Regions from separate parts of the Buttiauxella sp. BIGb0471 genome, predicted to be linked through region 2. Evidence: predicted binding sites of a transcription regulator. Region 2 holds the regulator's gene; each other region holds the start of a gene.
What was found. The regulator Fur, encoded in region 2, represses iron uptake genes when iron is present. The targets are predictions, from matches to a motif close to ATAATAATGAGAACNACTATCAA.
Positions count from the first base shown of each region.

Region 1: the regulator Fur is predicted to act here: its motif matches at 1,329-1,351, upstream of ftnA (non-heme ferritin).
Region 3: the regulator Fur is predicted to act here: its motif matches at 829-851, upstream of M2371_RS00750 (Nramp family divalent metal transporter).

Region 1 covers NZ_JANUEU010000001.1:682,958-685,235, reverse strand. The annotation lists gene M2371_RS03210 (methyl-accepting chemotaxis protein) at 1-559, opposite strand, end outside; gene yecR (YecR family lipoprotein) at 898-1,242, shown strand; gene ftnA (non-heme ferritin) at 1,444-1,944, shown strand; gene M2371_RS03195 (hypothetical protein) at 2,254-2,278, shown strand, end outside.
Region 2 covers NZ_JANUEU010000002.1:128,647-130,924, forward strand. The annotation lists gene chiP (chitoporin ChiP) at 1-531, shown strand, start outside; gene chiQ (ChiQ/YbfN family lipoprotein) at 579-911, shown strand; gene fur (ferric iron uptake transcriptional regulator) at 1,001-1,453, opposite strand; gene fldA (flavodoxin FldA) at 1,736-2,266, opposite strand.
Region 3 covers NZ_JANUEU010000001.1:164,264-166,541, forward strand. The annotation lists gene M2371_RS00745 (NupC/NupG family nucleoside CNT transporter) at 1-529, opposite strand, end outside; gene M2371_RS00750 (Nramp family divalent metal transporter) at 894-2,132, shown strand; gene M2371_RS00755 (DUF2502 domain-containing protein) at 2,185-2,278, opposite strand, start outside.

The sequences.
Region 1 (2,278 bases), on a different contig from region 2:
TGGCATTTTCAGCATTGAGTGTAACGGTGCTGCTTAATTGCTCCATGCTGGCCGTCGTCTCTTCCAGAGCCGCGGCGAGCTGTTCAGAACGAGTGGATAGTTCGCCGTTTACGCCAGCAACTTCAGTGGCATTCCCTCGAATGGTATTTGCACTGGTGCGAATATTGGAAACGGCTTTTCCCCAGTTGGATTGCATTTTTTGAATCGGCGAGACCATCAGACCGATACAGTTACTGCCTAAATCCGGTAATTTAGTTTCAAGCTCGCCGCGCGCGAGAATATGCATATGCTCGCGAATGCTCTCGACGGGTTTCACCAGGCAGTGATAAAGGTAACGTTCTGTCACCAGCGTAATAATCATGCTTGCCACGACAGAAGCCCCGAGTAAGAACTGAATAATATCTATCCATTTTGCTTGCGCGGCATTCAGGGCAATGTTCTGCTCAAGATCATTTAAAAACCACAATGCCAGGACGGAAATAGCCAGCCAGGCAACCGTCGAGAAGATGAGTATCAGTACCACCATGACGCGGATTTTGATATTACGAATAAAATTCATGTGATGTATTTCCCCGGTGAAAAAATGAAATTAACTTCCTGCGTCAGCTGAGATCGCTTCATCGTCGTTTATTCGGTTTTTGTATGACTAACTGAAGTTAAACCATGCATTATCTGTATTGTCGGCACGATTCAGCCAAACTTGATGCCCACCATGATCAATTTTTAATCAAATCATTAATGTTACTGTTGATTACTATTAATTAGCCATCTCGCTTTAATTTGCATTAAGTCTTATTCGATGGCGCACCCTAAGTTAAATTAAAACGCTTTATGCTGATGCTCATTTTCTAATTTTGCGCGTGCTAAAATAATAAAAAACACTCGGGTGTCAGCGTGATGAAAATTGTCTATTTAGTTTTAGCCACCGTGTTATTAACCGGTTGCACCATCAATAAAACACCGCAACCGGTCAAAGGCAGCGAAGTCGCTGGCGTGGTTCGTCTGGGCTTCGATCTTGCTCCCTTACAAAACGGAAAAGTGGATACTTACATTGCTCAATCAGCGGCCAGCCATCAGTGTCAGCAATGGGGCTATGTTTCAGCGTTCCCTTATGGCGAGCCAATCAAAACCTGTAGCGTGCGCAGCGGGGCGCTGTGCCTGAACCAAAAGGTAACGCTTGAATACCAGTGTCGCGGAACGGGAATGGAAACGTTCCTCAGAGATGAAATGATTGTTCAGTAATGCATATAAAAGCTTGTCGATAATTATGGACAAGCTTTAAATAGCAATCATTCTTATTCCATTTCAGGATTGGTTTTTAAAAAAGAATAATATTGGCAACCATTCTCATTACGATAATTTAATTAACATTCTCTTTGCATTATTGAAATAATAAAATTAAAGTAGCGCTATTATTGAGAAGCGAATTCCACGGAGCGTGTCATGTTAAAAGCTGAAATGATCGAAAAACTGAATGAACAAATGAATCTTGAGCTTTACTCTTCCCTGCTTTATCAGCAAATGAGCGCCTGGTGCAGCTATCACAGCTTTGAAGGTGCAGCCGCTTTCTTGCGCCGCCATGCTCAGGAAGAAATGGAGCATATGCAGCGCCTGTTCGCTTATTTAACAGATACCGGAAGCCTGCCGCGTATTAATGCGATTCCAGCACCGGAACACGACTATTCGTCTCTGGATAATCTGTTTAACGCCACATACGAACACGAACAGTTAATTACGCGTAAAATTAACGAACTGGCTCACGCCGCGATGACATCTCAGGATTATCCAACCTTTAATTTCCTGCAATGGTATGTTTCAGAGCAACACGAAGAAGAGAAGCTGTTTAAATCTGTACTGGATAAATTAAGTCTGGTCGGTAAAAGCGGCGAAGGTCTGTATTTCGTTGATAAAGAACTCTCAACGCTGGATTCTCAGGCTCAGTAAATTGTCATCGGCAAGCCGCCTGGCTTGCCGTTTTTTCTGCCCCAACCTCATCAATTCCTTCCTGTCTGCCCAACGTTTCGTCTACGACTTTTGGTTGATGGCGTATCACGTTTCTGCGTCTATACTGCTTTAGCATGGTGGTTATCATTTTCATCCGCCGCCAGGTAAGTGTTTGTTTCTTATTATTATAAATAAAAATCCCGCTGTTCTTCTTAATAATAGTGTTAACTAACATGGACACGAAGATAAATGTTAAACACATACAGCATGTTAATTAAGAAGTTATTTTTCCATGAATCATGGGACATCATGATCATTAAAAATAACTCGCATT
Region 2 (2,278 bases):
GCATGGTTGCAGGCACTGACTCTCGGATACAGAGTCGGTCAGGTTGATTTGCGCCTTGAAGGAACCGTGGTTAAGGCCGATGGCCAACAGGGCTACTTCCTGCAGCGTATGACGCCAACCTACGCCTCTTCCAACGGTCGTCTTGATGTGTGGTGGGATAACCGCTCTGACTTCAACGCCAACGGTGAAAAAGCGGTATTTGCGGGCGCGATGTATGACCTGAGCAACTGGAATCTTGCGGGTTGGGCAGTGGGTGCATCTTATGTTTACGCATGGGATGCTAAACCAAGCTCCAAACCAACCACAGACGGTTACTATGATGCGGATAACCGCCTGAAAGAATCTGCGTACAGCCTTGATGCGTTGTATACCGTTCAGGATGGCCGTGCGAAAGGCACTCTGTTCAAACTGCACTTCACTCAATACGACAACCATTCCGACATCCCAAGCTGGGGCGGTGGTTACGGCAACATCTTCCAGGATGAGCGTGACGTGAAATTCATTGTTATCGCACCGTTCACCATCTTCTGATTCGAATCCGGGCGTGAAAACGCCCGGATTTCTTAAGGATATCAAGCATGAAAAAAATCGTTCTGACAGTGGTGATGGCGTTAGGTTTGAGTGCGTGTGCGCAGCAACAACCTAAAACGGCTCCGGAAGATACTAAATTGAAACAAGCGTATAGCGCCTGTATTAACACCGCAGAAGGTAACCCGGATAAAATTCAGGCCTGCCAAAGCGTGTTGAATGTACTGGCTCAGGAAAAAGAGCATCAGGATTTCGCGAAGAAAGAAACGGTTCGTACCCTGGATTACCAGAACTGCATCCAGGCAACTCGTACGGGTAATGACCAGGCGGTCAAAGCCAAGTGCGATAAAATCTGGCAAGAGATTCGCGCTAACAACAAATAATGGTAGTGCGTAAGCCATAAAAAAACCGGTGAGCTTCCTCACCGGTTTTTTTACATCTGGCAGCTGAATCAGATGCCAAAAGATGCAGATTACCTTTCGCTGATTTCGTGTGCGTTTTCATCAGTACGGCAATCACCTTCAGCGCAGTGACCGTAAAGGTACAGGCTGTGGTTAGTCAGACGAATGCCATGACGTGATGCGATTTCGCGCTGGCGGGCTTCGATTGAATCATCACTAAATTCAATAACCTTGCCGCAATCCAGACAGATCAGATGGTCATGGTGATGCTGCTGCGTCAGTTCGAACACGGATTTTCCGCCTTCGAAATTATGACGAGTCACAATGCCTGCATCATCAAACTGGTTTAGTACACGATAAACGGTGGCGAGACCAATCTCTTCGCCCATATCAATCAGACGTTTATAGAGGTCTTCCGCACTGACGTGGTGGTTCACCGGCCCTTGCAACACTTCAAGGATTTTTAATCGCGGAAGCGTGACTTTCAAGCCGGCCTTCTTTAATGCGGTATTATTGTCAGTCATGCGGAAATTGTCCTGTTGCTTAACGATTCGCTCGGACTCAGGGTGAGCGTTAAGATGAATGCGTCTCATTATAGAACTGCCATTTCTAAATGGGAACCGCAAGTATTATGCATAATCAAGCTAAAAAATGGCGGCTGAGTCGCGATTTGTTTGCCTTGCTAGCTTTTTGATCAGGAGTTCATTGTACAGGGACAAACTGAAAAGTTAAAAATTTGTAGCGATTATTTTAATCGATAATATCTATCAATGTGACGCAACCCAATAGTTGCGCCACATCTGGCATCAGGCGTTGATGATATCTGCCAGGTTCAGCTCGTCAGAAACTTGTTTGACCCATTTCTGAACGCGTTCAGCCGTCAGTTCTGGTTGACGATCTTCGTCGATAGCCAGACCAACAAAGTGATCGTCGTCAGCCAGACCTTTAGAGGCTTCAAAATGGTAGCCCGCCGTTGGCCAGTGACCGACGATAGCTGCGCCTCGTGGCTCAATGATGTCGCGGATAGTGCCTAACGCGTCACAGAAGTATTCTGCGTAATCTTCCTGGTCGCCACAGCCGAACAGAGCAACCAGTTTGCCATTGAAATCAACTTCTTCCAGCGTCGGGAAGAAATCATCCCAGTCGCATTGTGCTTCACCGTAATACCACGTTGGGATGCCGAGAAGCAGAATATCGAAGCCTTCCAGGTCTTCTTTGCTGCTCTTAGCAATGTCATGCACCTCAGCAACTTCTTTACCGAGCTGTTTTTGAATCATTTTCGCGATATTTTCGGTGTTACCAGTGTCGCTGCCGAAAAAAATGCCTACGATTGCCATGAGTAAAATAAC
Region 3 (2,278 bases), on a different contig from region 2:
CGGTAGACATGGCCGTAGCGGACATGGTGTACATGCGGTTGCGAGACATCTTGCCGAGAATATCCTTATAAGCGATAAAGTTTTCTGATTGTCCCAGAATCAGCGAGCTTACGGCGTTAAAGGATTCCAGTTTACCCATACCATTCACTTTAGACAGAACGGTACCGATAAAGCGGATAACAATCGGCAGAACACGGATGTGCTGCAATATCCCGATCAGTGCGGAGATAAAGACGATTGGGCAAAGCACTTTCAGGAAGAAGAAGGCGAGTCCTTCGTCATTCATCTTACCGAATACAAAGTTTGTCCCTTCGTTGGCAAATGACAGCAGTTTCTCAAACATCTCTGAGAAACCTCTCACAAAGCCCAGACCAATTTCTGAGTTCAGGAAGAACCAGGCCAGGATAAGTTCAATCACCAACAGTTGAACGATAAAGCGAATGCGGATCTGCTTACGGTTGCTACTCAGCAATAAAGCAAGTAGCGCAACCACGGCAAGCGCTAAGACAAAATGAAGAACGCGGGACATATTTGCTCCAAATATGAGGCAGGTTTAATTTCGTTGCACATTCTATGAAACAAGCAATAAGAAAACGAGACTAATCGCACACTATAATGATGTCGTGTGACCAAACTCAAAATTAGTGATCAACCATACATTTCTGCTATGTTAAGTAAAGAACATAAAAGTTGCGTCAACGCACATATCTTTAACATAGTGCTTGCTGCAAACAGGCTTCTTTAACAGGCGATCGAAATTCGCCACTGCTAATCCCTCACTATTGTTTCCGTCTATCACAGTAATCGACTATGAGCTTTCAAATGAATTTGATAATCATTCTCACTTTTGATAGCTTGAAACATAGCAAAGGCTATATCTCCAGAGGCAGATGATGACAAACAGTCGCGTTGAAAACAGTGGTACTCGCACAGCGCGCAGATTACGCCTGGCGTTGATGGGGCCGGCTTTTATTGCTGCCATCGGTTATATCGATCCCGGTAACTTTGCGACCAACATCCAGGCCGGTGCCAGCTTTGGTTATAAATTGCTGTGGGTGGTGGTGTGGGCCAACTTCATGGCGATGCTTATCCAAATCCTCTCGGCAAAACTGGGGATTGCGACCGGTAAAAATCTCGCTGAGCAGATTCGCGACCATTATCCGCGTCCGGTGGTGTGGCTTTACTGGATACAGGCTGAAATTATCGCCATGGCGACTGACCTTGCTGAATTCATCGGTGCCGCGATAGGTTTCAAACTGATTCTCGGCGTCTCTTTACTACAAGGTGCGGTGCTGACGGGAATCGCGACTTTCCTGATACTGATGCTGCAACGGCGAGGCCAGAAACCGCTGGAAAAAGTGATTGGCGGATTACTGCTGTTCGTGGCGGCGGCCTACATTGTGGAGCTGATTTTCTCCCAGCCGAAACTGGTAGAACTCGGGAAAGGAATGTTGATTCCAAGTTTGCCGACCAGTGAAGCGGTATTTCTTGCCGCAGGCGTGCTCGGCGCAACCATTATGCCGCACGTCATTTATTTACATTCTTCGCTAACCCAACACCTGCACGGTGGTAATCGAGCCGAAAGGTATTCAGCAACTAAATGGGATGTCGCCATCGCGATGACCATTGCCGGATTCGTCAACCTGGCAATGATGGCTACTGCGGCTGCCGCATTTCACTTCTCGGGCCACACCGGGGTTGCTGACCTGGACGAAGCGTACCTCACGCTTGAACCCTTACTTAGCCATTCTGCCGCCACGATTTTTGGTTTAAGTCTGGTTGCGGCGGGATTGTCATCAACCGTGGTGGGAACACTGGCGGGGCAGGTGGTGATGCAAGGCTTCGTGCGCTTCTATATTCCGCTGTGGGTACGTCGCGCCGTCACCATGGCTCCGTCGTTCATTGTCATTCTGATGGGGCTGGATCCGACCAGAATTCTGGTCATGAGCCAGGTATTACTCAGCTTCGGTATTGCTCTGGCACTGGTTCCGCTGCTTATCTTCACCAGCAATGAAAAATTGATGGGCGATTTGGTCAATACCCGAATCGTGAGAATCACCGGATGGGTGATTGTCGCCATCGTCGTCGCGTTGAATTTGTGGCTGCTGATTGGCACCGTGTTAGGCCTGTAGCCCTTAAAAAGATGCAATAAAAAACGGGAGCCGAAGCTCCCGTTGTAAAATCTTAGTGGCGATGACCGCCGCCGTGACCATGTCCGCGCCCGCCTCGTCCTGGTCCGCGATGATCGTCACGATCGTTCCAACCCGCGCGGTAACCT